One region of the Blastococcus deserti genome, then DNA from elsewhere that is predicted to be linked to it. Evidence: riboswitches for the same ligand, from Rfam matches in the RefSeq annotation. Region 1 holds a riboswitch; the other holds the start of a gene.
What was found. Region 1 has a riboswitch for thiamine pyrophosphate ahead of thiM (hydroxyethylthiazole kinase). Riboswitches for the same ligand answer to the same signal wherever they lie in the genome.
Positions count from the first base shown of each region.

Region 1 (7,264 bases):
GCCAGCTACTCCCCCGCGGCAACCTTGGAATGGCGCGGCCACCGCACGGTCGAGGCGCTCCTGTTGCTGCGCGCCAACGACGTCCTCTGAGGCCTGCTCGGCGGAACCTGTGCCGGTTCCCAGCCGAGAAGCAGTGCCGGTACAGCGTCAGCGCAGGGTGCCCCCCGACCCTCGGTCCTGAGCGGCTCGGCAGGAGCCGACGGAGAGAGGAGCACGCGCATGGATGACATCAGGGGCGACCAGGCCGAGGTCCGGGAGCGGATGGGTTCCCGCGCCTGGGTTCGCACGGTGGGCCTCATCGGCAGCGGGCTGGTCGCCGGCGGCATCATGGCCGGCACGCTCACCGCGACCGCCGCCGAGGACAGCACCCCGACCCCCTCGGTGACGCAGTCGGAGGACGCCGCGGCCACCGAGGAAGGCACCATCATCGAGCGGGCGGCGACGCCGGAGGACTGTCCCGAGGCCGCCGACGGTGACGCCGGCACCGACGGCGGCACGGTGCCCGACGACAGCGCCGGATCCGAGGGCAGCACGGACGGCGACGCCACCGCCTGATCCCGCGCGGATGTCGCGCGGCCCGTCGCCGGACCGGCGGGCCGCGCGGCGTCCCCAGGGGCCCGTCAGGCCGGGCGCAGCAGGGCGACCAGGAAGTCGGACCCGGCGGTGAACGGCCGCAGGTCCCACGTCGACAGCAGCAGGTCCGCTTCCCAGCCGGTCGCCCCGGCGTCGGCGAGGAAGTCGTCGAAGTCGTAGCCGCGCCCGGCGCCGAACCCGATGGCCGCCCGGCCGTCGGCCCGCAGGTGGGCCCGCATCCTGCGCAGCACCTCCTGCCGGGTGGACTCCGCCAGGAAGGTCATCACGTTGCCGGCGCAGACGATGACGTCGAACGGCTCGGGGATGCCGGCGGCCGCCAGGTCCAGCTGGGCGAGGTCGCCCACCAGCCACCGGGCGCCGGGATGCTGCTGCCGCGCCTCGGCGACGAGCACCGGGTCGCCGTCGACCCCGACCACCGCGTGCCCGACCGCGGCGAGGTATCCCCCCACGCGCCCGGTGCCGGACCCGGCGTCGAGGACCCGTGCGCCGCGCGGCAGCATCGCGTCGACCAGCCGGGCCTCCCCGACCAGGTCGTGCCCGGCGTCGGCGAGGTCGCGGAAGCGCTGGATGTAGGCCACCGAGTGCTCGGGATTCTCCTGCGTCAACCGCGTCCACATGCTGGGTTCGGGCATGGGGCCGTTCTACACGGCGCCGTCCCTTCCGGCGCCGGGCAGGACACCCGGACGGGGCATCCCCCGCCGCGGCCGTGGCGCCGCCGGGTCACTCCGGCGTCCGCCAGTCGGGCGGGTCCGCCGGCTGCAGCAGCGGATCGTCGGCCGCCAGCGTGCGCACCGGTCCTGGTCCGGTCAGCGGACCCTCGAAGCGGACGGTGACCCGGCCCAGGCCCCGGCCCCACACCCAGCCGGCACCGAGCTCCGCGTGGCGGACGTCCTGACCCGGCCACCACCGGCGTTCCGCGGGCAGCTGCTCGGCGGAAGCGCCCGCCGGCGCCTCCCCGGCGGGCAACCCGTTCTCGGCGGGCAAGGCGTCCCCCGCGGTCGACGGGTCCTCCGGAGCCGGCCCGTCGTCGTCGATCGGGCCCTCGGCGAAGAGGTCGCCCTGCACGTAGACCGACAGGCCCGAGACCCCCACGCCCAGCAGCCGCAGGCCGCCGCTCGCGCCCGCCTCGGCGAGCAGCCGCCGGGCGGTGGTGGCGATCGTGCGGGGGTCGTCGGTCGGTTGCGGCAGGGTCTGCGACCGCGTGAGCGTGGTGAAGTCGTACCGGCGGAGCTTCAGGGTGACCGTGCGCCCGGAGTGGGCGGATGCCTGCAGCCGCCGGCCCACCCGCGCGGCCATCGAGTCGATCTCGCGCCCCAGCACGTCGAGGTCGGTGAGGTCGCGCTCGAAGGTCTCCTCGTGCGACACCGACTTCACGCCCCGGTCGGGGACGACGGGGCGGTCGTCCTCGGCCCGCGCCAGGGCGTACAGCCCGGCCCCGTGCGCCCTCCCGGCCAGCGCCACCAGGTCGGTCAGCGACTTCGCCGCCAGGTCGCCGACGGTCTTGACGCCGACCTGGTGCAGCCGCTCGGCGGTCGCCGGACCCACGCCGCCCAACCGGGTCACCGACAGCGGATGCAGGACGTCCAGCTCGGTGCCCGGCGGGACGACGACCAGACCGTCGGGCTTCTGAAGATCGGAGCCGATCTTGGCCATGAGCTTGGACGTCCCGATGCCGACCGAGCCGGTCACTCCCCCGGTCGCCTCGGCGATCCGGACCTTCAGCCGCCGCGCGAGCTCGGTTACCCCCGCGACGGACAGGTCGTGCCCCTCGCCGGCCGCCAGGTCGACGTAGGCCTCGTCCAGGGACGCCGGCTCGACCAGCGGCGACAGCTCCCGCAGCAGGCCCATGACCACGTCGGAGGTGCGCCGGTAGGCGGCGAACCGGCCGCCGAGGAACGCCGTCCCCGATGGGCACCGCCGCCGCGCCTCCGCGGTCGACATCGCGGAGCGCGCTCCGTAGGCCCGCGCCTCGTAGGACGCCGTGGCGACGACGCCGCGCCCGCCCACCCCACCGACGACCACCGGCCGGCCGCGCAGGGACGGCTTGTCCCGCTGCTCGACCGCGGCGAAGAAGGCGTCGAGGTCCAGGTGCAGGACGCTCGCCTCCCGCCGCACGCCGCACCCACTTCCGCCCATTCGTCCCACGTGTCCGCACGCCATTGTCGGTCGAGGCGGCGACAGGTCCGGTGACGGCGCCTAGGGTCCCGGCGCATGACCGTGATGGACCTGGCACGAGCCGAGCGCGAGGACCTGCTGGAACTCCTGGAGCGGCTGACTCCCGACCAGTGGCGGGCACCGTCGCTGTGCGAGGGCTGGAGCGTGCACGACGTCGTCGCCCACGTGCTCAGCTACGACGAGCTCGGCCCGCGGCAGCTGGCGGCACGCTTCGCTCGCGGCCTGTTCCTCGTCGACCGGGTCAACGCCGTCGGTCTGCGGGACTACACGGTGCGCACCCCGGCCGAGCTGGTCGACCTGCTGCGGGCACACCTCACCCCGAGCGGGCTGACGGCTGGGCTGGGCGGAGCGATCGGCCTGACCGATGTGATGATCCACCAGCAGGACATCCGCCGTCCCCTCGGCGAGCCCCGGCACATCCCCGCCGAGCGTCTCCTGCCGGCCCTGCGCACCGCGCTGTTCAGTCCGGTGCTGCGCGGCGTCGTGCGCGTCCGCGATGTGCGGCTGGTGGCGACCGACATCGACTGGAGCTTCGGGCGGGGACCCGAGGTCCGCGGGACGGGTGAGGCCCTGCTGCTGGCCGTGGCGGGACGCGGTGTGGTGGCCGATGAGCTCTCCGGGCCCGGACGCGACCGGGTGACGCGACGGCTCGGCTGACCGCAGGCTCCGGAGCGAGGGCTCGTCTCGGTGGCCGCCCGCCGTGGCGAGGGGTCGAGGCCGAGGCGCGGGATCCGCGCCTCCGCGGCACCTCCGATCAGTCCGGCCACACCCCCGCGAAGTGGTGGACCGGGCCGTGCCCCGAGCCGACGCCCAGACTCCCGCCACCCTCCAGCGCGCGCTGGAGGTAGTCGCGGGCCTGCTCGACCAGGGGCAACCAGTCTCCGCCTCCGGACCGGGCGGCGAGCGCGGCGATCGCCGAGGAGAGCGTGCACCCCGTCCCGTGCGTCGCGGTCGTCGCCACCCGGGGACGGCGGGTGGTCCACACGCCCCCGGCGGTCGCCAGCACGTCCACGCTCTCGTCCCCGCCCAGGTGGCCGCCCTTGAGCAGCACGGCTCCGGGGCCGAACTCCAGCAGGGCGCGGGCCTGGTCGGTCAGGTCATCCGCTTCGGTCGACGGCTCCACCTCGAGCAGCGCCGCGGCCTCGGGCACGTTCGGGGTGATCAGGTCGGCGACCGGCAGCAGATCGGTACGGACGGCGGCCACCGCCTCCTCGTCGATCAACCGGTCGCCGCTGGTCGCCACCATCACCGGGTCGCAGACCACGGGCCCGGGGCGACGTTCGGCGAGCACGGCGGCGACCTCCCGCACCACGTCCGCGGTGCCCAGCATGCCCAGCTTGGTGGCGTGGACCTCGACGTCGTCGAGCAGCGTGCGCAACTGCAGTCCCACGAACGCCGCCGGGACGGGATGAACGCCGGTGACGCCGCGGGTGCTCTGCGCGGTGAGCGCGGTGAGCACGGCGGTGCCGTAGGCGCCGAGGGCGCTGAAGGTCTTCAGGTCGGCCTGGATGCCGGCACCCCCGCTGGGATCGCTGCCGGCCACGGAGAGGGCCGTGGGCGTGCGTCCGGCGGTCACCGCGCGAGCTCCGCCAGGCGGCCACGGCGGATCTCCGACCGCAGTTCCCGGGCCGCGGCCGTGGGGTCGGCGGCAGCGCAGACGGCGGAGACGACGCACAGCCCGTCGACACCGGCGGCAGCGACCTCCGCCGCCCGGTCGACGGTGATCCCCCCGATGGCCACGCTGGTCAGCCCGCCGGCCCGGGCCGCGGAGGCCAGGCTCCGGACGGCCGCGGTCCCCAGTCCGGGGCCGGCCTCGGGCTTGGTCGGCGTGGCCCACACCGGGCTGAGGCCGACCACGTCGACGGTGCCTGCGGGCAGCCGCAGCGCCGCGTCCAGATCGGCCGCGCTCTCCACCGACAGGCCCAGCCACGGGTGGGGGCCGATCAGCGCCCGGACCTCGGCGACGGCAAGGTCCCCCTGGCCGACGTGGATGCCGTTCGCGCCGGCCAGCAGGGCGACGTCCACGGCGTCGTTGACGACGACCGCCACGTCGGGGCGGCCGGCGAGTGACGCCTGCACGGCGCCCGTCAGGGCCAGCAACTCCCGCCGGGAGGCGCCCTTGTCACGTACCTGTACGGCGGTCACCCCGCCGGCCACCGCGGCCTTGACGACGTCGGCCACCGGCCGGGGCCGGCAGAGCTCGGTGTCGGTGACCAGGTAGAGCGTCGGGTCGAACGGCCGCCTCATCCGGCGCCCCGGACGTCTTCCGCACGCAGGTCGGCGCCGGCCACGGCGTCCCCGTCCACCCCGTCGAGGGCGTCGAGCCACGCGACGGCGAACGTGCCGGGCCCCGCGGCGGCGGCGGCCGCCCGCTCCGCGGCCAGCGCGACGTGGGCGTGCGCGGCGACGGCACCGGCGAGGGGGTCGTCGGTGACGGCGAGGTAGGCCGCCACCAGGGCGCCGAGCGCGCAGCCGGCCCCGGTCGTCCGGGTGAGCAGCACCGACCCGCCGCCCACGCGCACCGTCCGCCGTCCGTCGGTGATCAGGTCGACCTCGCCGCTCACCGCGACCACGCCACCGGTGCGGCCGGCCAGTTCCGCTGCTGCGGTGACCGCGTCATCGGTGGCAGCGGTGCTGTCGACGCCCCGTCCGCCTCCGCCGGCACCGGCGAGCGCCATCACCTCGGACGCGTTGCCGCGAACCACGGTGGGGCGCAGCGCCACCAGGTCGGCAGCCAGCTCCGTCCGATAGGCCAGGCCGCCGACGGCGACCGGGTCGAGGACCCAGGGAGTGCCGGCCGTCCAGGCCGACCGTGCCGCCAGCCGCATCGCCTCGGCGGTGCGGCGGTGGACGGTGCCCACGTTGACCAGCACGGCGGAGGCCACGACGGCGAAGTCGCCGGCTTCCTCCGGTGCGTCCACCATGGCCGGCGCCGCACCGGCGGCGAGCAGCGCGTTGGCGGTGATCGACTGCACGACCGTGTTGGTCAGGCAGTGCACCAGGGGTGCGTTCGTGCGCACTGCCTCACGGGCAGCGCGGAGATCGACGGCTTCCACGCCGGTGACATCCCTTCGCCAGTGCGAACTGGAGCAGGTTCGACGGGTCTGTTCTCAGTCCCTGGAGGGACACCCCGTGCCACGTACGCAGCGAACCTAACAGGAGTCGGGTGGCCGGGCGGCCCCGGGCGAGGACCACGGCGACCGGCTACCGTGCCGTCCGTACGCGGGAGCCCGTCGAAACGGGCTGAGAGGGCGGCTGCAGCCGCCGACCGTTGGAACCTGTCCGGGTCATGCCGGCGTAGGGAGGCAGTTGTGCGTGCTGTGCGTTTCCACGGAGCGGGACGGCCGGCGGTGGTCGAGGACGTCCCCTCGCCTCGCCCCGGGCCCGGGGACGTGCTGATCGACGTCGCGGCCGCGGGGGTGTGCGGGACCGAGCTGCACTTCCTGGACGGGCTGCTGACCCCGGCACGAGCGCCCATCACGCTGGGCCACGAGGTGGCCGGCGTGATCGCCGAGGTCGGCGACGAGGTGGATGACGTCGCAGTGGGAGACCGCGTCGCCGTCCACTACCTGCACGCCTGCCATCGGTGCCGCTCGTGCCTCGCCGGCGACGACCACCTGTGCGACGCGCCCCTCGGCTTCCTGGCCTTCGCCACCGACGGCGGGTTCGCCGAGCAGGTCGTGGTGCCCGCCTCGGCCGCGGTCCGCGTGCCCGAGACGCTCGACCTGCCGTCCGCGGCCACCCTGTGCTGCAGCGCCACCACGGCACTGCACGCGGTGGACGTGGCGGCCGTCCGTCCCGGATCCACCGCCGTCGTCTACGGAACCGGTGGCGTCGGCCTGGCCCTGGTCCAGGTGCTGCGGGAGGTGGGGGCGCGGCCGGTGGCGGTCGCCCGGAACCCGCACCGCCTCCGCCTCGCCCGGAAGCTGGGCGCCGACGTGACGGTCGACGGGACCGGGGACGTCGCGACCGCCGTCCGGGAGGCCACCGGCCGCGCCGGCGCCGACGTGGTCTTCGACCTGGTCGGCACCCGGGAGACCGGCGCCGCCGCACTGGCCTGCCTGGGCAAGCGGGGAACCCTGGTCTACGTCGGCTACAGCTTCGACACCGTCGAGATCAACCCGCTCGGCCTCGTGGTCCCCGAGCAGCGGATCGTGACGTCGGTCGGCAACCGCCGCTCCGAGCTCGTGGCGGCCCTCGACCTCGCCGCGCGCGGCCGGCTGCAGACGACGGTCACCGAGCACGCCCTGGACGACGGCCCGCGCGTGCTCGAGGAGCTGCGCGCCGGCCGTGTCGTCGGCCGGGCGGTGCTCCGGCCCTGATGACCGGGTCAGTCGTCGGTGAGTGCGGCCGCCGGCAGCCAGTCGGCGTCGAGCAGCTCGGCGATCTCGCGCAGGGACGACGTGTCGGCCCCGGCGGCCGAGCCGCTGACCGCGAGCCGTTCGACCATGACGCGGGCGACCTGCTCCTCGACCGTGTCCTCGGCGAACGCGAT
Region 1 is NZ_JBHUHP010000011.1:108,619-115,882, forward strand. It holds gene ACFSHS_RS13510 (hypothetical protein) at 1-90, shown strand, start outside; gene ACFSHS_RS13515 (hypothetical protein) at 220-555, shown strand; gene ACFSHS_RS13520 (class I SAM-dependent methyltransferase) at 621-1,226, opposite strand; gene ACFSHS_RS13525 (DNA polymerase IV) at 1,315-2,709, opposite strand; gene ACFSHS_RS13530 (maleylpyruvate isomerase family mycothiol-dependent enzyme) at 2,806-3,426, shown strand; gene thiD (bifunctional hydroxymethylpyrimidine kinase/phosphomethylpyrimidine kinase) at 3,524-4,345, opposite strand; gene thiE (thiamine phosphate synthase) at 4,342-5,016, opposite strand; gene thiM (hydroxyethylthiazole kinase) at 5,013-5,825, opposite strand; TPP riboswitch at 5,819-5,912, opposite strand; TPP riboswitch at 5,982-6,090, shown strand; gene ACFSHS_RS13550 (alcohol dehydrogenase catalytic domain-containing protein) at 6,081-7,091, shown strand; gene ACFSHS_RS13555 (DEAD/DEAH box helicase) at 7,100-7,264, opposite strand, start outside.

Region 2 (7,264 bases), on a different contig from region 1:
GCACATCATGCAGCAGCTGCGCTACCTCGAAGAGGGCTCGATCCGGATGTTCTGGGTCATCTGCACCAACCCCGCGGTGTCCCTGCCCGAGCTCCGGCGCATCCGCTCGATCCTGTCGCAGGAGCGGCTCTTCCTCGTCGTGCAGGACATCTTCCTCACCGAGACCGCCGAGCTCGCCGACGTCGTCCTGCCCGCCGCCACCTGGGGCGAGAAGACCGGGACCTTCACCAACGCCGACCGGACCGTGCACCTGTCGGAGAAGGCGGTCGACCCGCCGGGCGAGGCCCGTCCGGACATGGACATCCTCATCGACTTCGCCCACCGGCTGGGCCTGGAGGACAAGGACGGCGCGCCACTGGTGAAGTGGTCGGACCCCGAGGGGGCGTTCGAGGCCTGGAAGGAGTGCAGCCGCGGCCGGCCATGCGACTACACCGGGATCACCTACGACAAGCTGCGCGGCGGCAGCGGCATCCAATGGCCCTGCACCGAGGACAGCCCCGACGGCACCGAGCGGCTCTACGCGGACGGCCGGTTCTACAGCGATCCCGAGTACTGCGAGAGCTACGGCCGCGACATCCTCACGGGGGCACCGTTCGAGGAGAGCGACTACAAGGCGATGAATCCCGACGGCAAGGCGATCATCCGCGCGGCGGAGTTCGTCCCGCCGCACGAGATGCCCTCCCGCGACCGCCCCTTCATCCTGATCACCGGTCGCACGCTGTACCACTTCCACACCCGGACCAAGACCGGCCGGGCGCCGCAGCTGCAGGCCGCCGCCCCCGAGGTGTGGGTGGAGATGTCGCCCGGGGACGCGGGGCGGCTGGGTGTCGGCGAGGGTGACCTGCTCGAGGTGTCGACCGCCCGCGGGTCGGTGCGGGCACGGCTGCGGATCAGCGAGATCCGCGACGGCGTGCTCTTCCTCCCCTTCCACTACGGCTACTGGGACGACCCCGGAGCGGTCGAGAACGGGCGCGCGGCGAACGAGCTCACCCTCACGGATTGGGACCCGGCGTCCAAGCAGCCGATCTTCAAGACCGCAGCAGCGGCGGTGCGGAAGGTTCGGCTGTCGCGCAGGGGCCGGTCACCGGCGCCCACCACCACCGGCTCGGCCCCGGCCACGCCGGGGCCGGCCCCGACGAGGGGCGGACGGACGGCCGAGGTGCAGGAGACGCTGCCGGCCGACGGAGGCGCGCGATGAGGATCGGTCTGGCGCTCGAGGAACTGCACCGCTCCGAGAACCACCTGGCCCACCAGCTGCTCGCCGTCGCGGAGCGGCACAAGGCCGACCACGAGGTCTTCCACGTCGGGAAGGACCTCGCCACCTGGTCCCAGGACCACGTGCGCCGGCTCGCCCCCTTCGGCGAGCGGTACGGCGTCGAGCTGGACCCCGAACCAGCCGGTGAGTCCACGCTCCTGGGAAAGCTCAGCGAGGCGGTCAGCGACCTGCTCGGCCGCCGCTCGGCGCCGTCGCTCCTCCTGCTGCGCGACCTCCGCAGCATCTTCATCCACGCCCAGGGCGTGTCCGTGGACTGGGAGATGGTGGCCCAGGTCGCCCAGGGCCTGCAGGACGCGGAGCTGCTGGGGCTGGCGCAGCGGTGCCACCCGCAGAACCTGCGCCAGGCTCGGTGGGCCAACAGCCGGATCAAGGAATCAGCGACCCAGATCCTGGTCAGCTGATGAGCTCCTCAGGGCACACCGGCGAACCGGCGACCCGCATCGTCCTCCGGCCGGTCGCCACCCCGTTGCCCCTGGGCTTCCTGGCGCTGGCCCTGGCCACCACCGTGTTCTCCGCGCTGCAGCTCGGCTGGATCCCGCCCGAGCAGGGCCGGGTCGCGGCCATCACGGCGATGGCGGCCACCGTGCCTCTGCAGCTCCTGGCCTCGGTGATGGGCTTCCTCGCCCGCGACCCGGTCGCCGCGACCGGCATGGGCATCCTCGCCGGCACGTGGGCCGTCGTCGGGCTGACGACCTACACCTCACCGCCGGGCTCCACCAGCGCGGGACTCGGCGTCCTGCTGGTCGTCTCGGGGATCGCCATGTTCGTGCCGGCGATCTCCGGGCTGGCCAAGCTGGTGGCCGCCGCGGTCATGGGGACGGCGGGGCTGCGCTTCGTCGTCACGGGGCTCTACCAGTTCGAGGCCTCTCCGACGTGGCAGAGCGTCGCCGGCTGGGTCGGGCTGGCGCTCGCCGTCCTCGGCCTCTACGCGGCCCTGGCCCTGGAGCTGGAGGGATCGCACCGCCGCACCGTGCTGCCGGCCGGTCGGCGCGGACCAGCGGCGAGCGCCGTGCGGGGCGAGGGACCGATGGCGCCGGCGGAGCTGGCGAGCGAACCGGGAGTCCGTCCGCAGCTGTGAGCGTCAGGCGGGGACGGAGACCCCGACCCCGCCGCGGGTGTGGGCGCCGTAGCGCTCGATCTCCCGCTCCAGGTCCAGCGGGGCGGTCATGGCCGCGCCCTCGGTGACCTCGGGAGTGATCAGGTCGGCGGGCAGCAGCCAGGAGACCTCGAACTCGATGCCGTCCGGGTCCTGGGCGTACAGCGCCTTCGTCGTGGCGTGGTCGGACGCCCCGACCAGCGCACCGGCCTGCAGCAGCGCGTCGCGGATGCGGGCGAGCTCGGCGAGCGTGTCGACCTCCCACGCCAGGTGGTAGAGACCCACCGTGCGGCGGCCCGCCTCCGAGGGGCCGGCCCCGGCGCCGATCTGGAACAACCCGAGGTCGTGGTCGTTGGTCGAGCCCTCGGCCTGCAGGAAGACCGCGGCGCCCGGGATCTCCATCTTCACGCGGAAGCCGAGGACGTCCCGGTAGAACGCGTGGCTGCGGGCGACGTCGCGGACGTACAGGACGGCGTGGTTGAGGCGCTGGACGGGCATGACGGGCTCCTGGCTGTCGGTGTCTCGCTCACCCTGCACCAACTTGCTTGAGAGTTCAAGTATTCCCGCCGAGCGGGTAGTGGGCCGCGATGGACCACTCCCGCGTCCCCGCCGGGCATGCCGGTGCCGGCGCCCGGCGAGCGGATCAGTCAGGAGGCCCTCGACCGCCTCACCACCGGCGTGGCCGCGGGATGCTGATCCCCGACGCGGCGGACTCCTCGATGAAGACGCTGCGGGTCGTGGCGGAGTGAGGGCGGGCGCGGAGTGAGGGCGGGCGCGGAGTGAGGGCGGGGGCGGGGTGAGGGGCGGGGTGATCGAGGGCGTCGACGTCGTCGTCCCGGTCCCACTGCGCTTCCTCCTCCCGCCGCGGGACCGCCACCGCGGCATGCGGCGCATGCGCTTCGACCCCGACGCCACGGTGGGCCACCTGGTGCAGGCGGCCGGCGTGCCGCTGACCGAGGTGGGCGAGCTGCGGCTCAACGGGACACCCGCGACGCACGCGACCCGGGCAGTGGCCGGCGGCCGCATCGAGGTGGCCGAGGCAGCCCGCCCCGAGGTCCTGCCCGCGGGCGGCTTCCTGCTCGACGTCGGACTCGGGACCCTGGCCCGCCGCCTGCGCCTGCTCGGGCTCGACGCCGCCTGGTCCAACGAGGCCGACGACTCCGATCTCGTGGCGCGGGCGCTCGCCGAGGAGCGGGTGCTGCTCACCCAGGACCGGCGCCTGCTGATGCGCCGGGCCCTCGCGCGGGGAGCGCTGGTCCGGGGCAGCCGGCCCGACGGGCAGCTGGCCGACGTCCTCGACCGGTTCGCGCCCCCGGTAGCGCCCCTCACCCGCTGCACCGCCTGCGGTGGCGCCCTGGAGACGGTGCCGAAGCAGGAGGTCGCCCACCGGCTGGAGGCCGGGACCCGCCGGACCTACGAGGACTTCGTCCGGTGCCGGGCGTGCGCGCGGGTGTACTGGCACGGCGCGCACGCCCGCCGGATCGACGCGATGATCCGGAGCGCCACAGGCCGGTGACCGCGAGGGTGTGCACCGGTGCGCAGATCCGGGGCCTGGACCTGCGCACCGGCGCCCAGTGATCAGCCCTCGCGCGAGCGGTCGCGGACGTTGGCCCCCGGGGGCCACGGGTCGGCCCCGGTGTGTCACCCGGTCCGGGCAGGACAGGAGCGCCATCCCACCCGCTCCTCCCCACCGCGAGGCCGCCGTGTACCTGTCGAAGACCGAGGCCGCCGTCCTGCCGACCACGCTGGTCACAGCCCGCACCGCTCCGCTGCGGGCGCCCGGCCCGTCCGAGCCGCGCCGGCGTATCTGGCCGCTGCTGGGACCGGCCTTCGTGGCCGCCGTCGCCTACGTGGACCCGGGCAACTTCGCCACCAACTTCTCCGGGGGCGCCGCCTTCGGCTACACGCTGCTCTGGGTGATCGTCGCGGCCAACCTCATGGCGATGCTGATCCAGTCGCTCACCGCCAAGCTGGGGCTGGCCACCGGGCGGGACCTGGCCACCCTCTGCCGCGAACGGCTGCCCCGCCCTGTGACGTGGGGGCTGTGGGTGCAGGCCGAGGCGGTGGCGATCGCCACCGACCTGGCGGAGATCGTCGGCGGCGCCGTCGCGCTGAACCTGCTCTTCGGGGTGCCCCTGCCGATCGGCGGCGCCATCACCGCCGTCGTCGCGTTCGTCCTGCTGGGCGCACAGTCGCGCGGGCACCGGCCGTTCGAGCGGGTGATCACCGGCCTCCTGCTCGTCGTCGGCCTCGGGTTCGGGTACACCCTGATCGGCTCCGGCGTGGACCCGGGCGGGCTCGCCGGCGGGATGGTCCCCTCCTTCGACGGCGCCGACAGCGTCGTCCTGGCCACCGGCATCCTCGGCGCCACGGTCATGCCGCACGTCATCTACGTGCACTCCGCGCTCACCCCCGGCCGGTACGGCGACGTCGTCACCGCCGGGCGCACCGCGCAGGGACGACGTCGGCTGCTGCGGGCCCAGCGGCTCGACGTGCTCCTCGCGATGGGACTGGCCGGGCTGGTGAACGCCGCCATGCTGATCATCGCCGCGCAGCTGTTCACCGGCGGCCACCAGGCCGAGTCCCTCGAGGCCGTGCACGCCGGTCTGGGCGACCAGCTGGGCACCGGCGCGGCGATCGCCTTCGCCGTGGCCCTGCTCGCCTCGGGCTTCGCGTCCTCGTCGGTGGGGACGCACGCCGGTCAGGTGGTCATGGCCGGCTTCCTGCGCCGGCACATCCCCGTCGTGACGCGTCGGCTGATCACCCTGGCGCCGGCGCTGGCCGTCCTGGTCCTCGGCGGCGACCCGACGACGGCGCTGGTGTGGTCGCAGGTGGTGCTCTCGTTCGGGATCCCGTTCGCGCTCGTGCCGCTGCTGTGGCTGACCAGCCGCCGCGACCTGATGGCCGGCTGGGTCAACCGTTGGATCACCACCGTCGCGGGCAGCGTGGTGGCAGTGCTGATCATCGCGCTCAACGCCCACCTGCTGCTCGGACTCGCGCTGCGGTGAGCGCCGGCTCCCCGACGATCACGGCGCGACGACCACTGCTGGGCGGTCGCGGCTGGTCGCGGCGCCATGATCGCGGGAGGTCTAGAGTGGGCGGCACAACCGAACACACAGCAGGGGAGCGCTTCGGCGCTGAGAGTGCGGGATCCCGCAGACCCTCGAACCTGATCCGGGTCATGCCGGCGCAGGGAGTCTGGAGGAAATCATGGCCGAGCAGGCCGTCCGTCCGTCGTCCGCTGCTCCCGTCGGGGAGCGGAGCAACCGCTGGCGCACCGTCGACATCGTCGTCACCGCTGTCCTCGGCGCCGCCTTCGGCGTGGTCTTCTGGGCCTGGGGCCTGTTGTGGGCCGGCACTGGGGCGGCCTTCGCCGGCTTCCCGCCGGCCCAGGCCTTCATGTACGGCGTGTGGCTCATCCCCGCCGTCCTGGCACCGCTGGTGGTGCGCAAGCCAGGGGCGGGCCTGTTCGCCGAGCTCGTCGCCGCGATCGTCTCGGCCCTGCTGGGCTCGGCCTGGGGGACGACGACGATCGTCTACGGCCTGCTGCAGGGCCTGGCCGGCGACGCGGGGTTCGCGGCCTTCGGGTACCGCCGCTTCGGCTGGCCGCAGGCCCTGCTCTCCGCGGCACTCGCCGGCGCGACCGCGGCCGTGCTGGACCTCGTCTACTACTACCCCGACTGGACCGTGGGGTGGAAGGCCGTGTATCTCGCGCTGGTGGTCGCCAGCACCGCCGTCGTCGCCGGGCTGGGCAGCCTGGCCCTCACCCGGGCGCTGGCGGCCAGCGGTGCGCTGTCGTCCTTCGCGTCCGGCCGCACCCGGGTCTGAGGGCGGGCATGGACCCCGCGGGGGTCCGGCTCGCCGGCTGGGGGTTCCGCCACGCCACCCGGCGGGCCTGGGCGGTGCGGGACGTCGACCTCGAGATCGGCGCCGGTGAGCGGGTCCTGCTCACCGGGTCGTCGGGATCGGGCAAGTCCACGCTCCTGCGGGCGCTGGGCGGGCTGCTGACACCGGAGAGCGGCGACGCCACCGGAGAGCTGAGCGTCGACGGCGCGCCCCCCGGCCGCCGCAGGGACCGGGTGGGCATGGTCTTCCAGGAGCCGGACTCCCAGCTGGTGATGACCCGCAGCGGGGACGACGTCGCGTTCGGGCTGGAGAACGCCGGCACGCCTCCGGAGCGGATCTGGCCGGCGGTCGACGCCGCGCTCGACGCGGTGGGCTTCGACCTCGGCCGCGACCGGCCCACCGCGGCCCTGTCGGGGGGCCAGAAGCAGCGGCTGGTGCTGGCCGGGGCCCTCGCTCCCCGCCCGGGGCTGCTCCTGCTCGACGAGCCGACGGCCCAGCTCGATCCCGAGGGCGCGGACCTGGTGCGGACGGCGGTCGTGCGGGCCGTCGCCGACCGCTCCACGACGCTGGTGGTGGTCGACCACGACGTCGAGTCCTGGCTCCCCCTCGTCGACCGGGTGGTGGAACTGCTGCCGTCTGGCGGGCTGGTCGAGCACGGGCCGGGCTGGGCACCGGCTCCCCTGCGGTTCCCCGCCCGCCGGCCCCTGCCCGTCGGCCCGCTCCTCCTGGCGGCCGAGGAGGCCGGCTACACCCACCGGGGCTCTCCCACGCCCGCCCTGCTCCCCACCGACGTCGGCCTGCACGCGGGCCGCACCCTGGCCGTGACCGGGCCCAACGGCACCGGCAAGTCCACGCTGGCCCTCCTGCTGGCCGGCCTGCGCGCGCCGACGACAGGACGTGTGGTCGCCACCCCGGCGCTCTGCGCGGGCCTCCGGCGGCCGGCGCACCCGCCGTCCCGGTGGCGGGCCGCCGAACTGGTGACGCGGATCGGCACGGTCTTCCAGCAGCCCGAGCACCAGTTCCTCACCGCCCGGGTGCGCGATGAG
Region 2 is NZ_JBHUHP010000003.1:62,430-69,693, forward strand. It holds gene ACFSHS_RS04710 (molybdopterin oxidoreductase family protein) at 1-1,198, shown strand, start outside; gene ACFSHS_RS04715 (hypothetical protein) at 1,195-1,677, shown strand; gene ACFSHS_RS04720 (acetate uptake transporter family protein) at 1,677-2,354, shown strand; gene ACFSHS_RS04725 (VOC family protein) at 2,358-2,870, opposite strand; gene ACFSHS_RS04730 (Mut7-C RNAse domain-containing protein) at 3,181-3,888, shown strand; gene ACFSHS_RS04735 (Nramp family divalent metal transporter) at 4,076-5,380, shown strand; TPP riboswitch at 5,483-5,586, shown strand; gene ACFSHS_RS04740 (ECF transporter S component) at 5,583-6,200, shown strand; gene ACFSHS_RS04745 (ABC transporter ATP-binding protein) at 6,209-7,264, shown strand, end outside.
Region 2: another riboswitch for thiamine pyrophosphate. It lies ahead of ACFSHS_RS04740 (ECF transporter S component); the one in region 1 lies ahead of thiM (hydroxyethylthiazole kinase).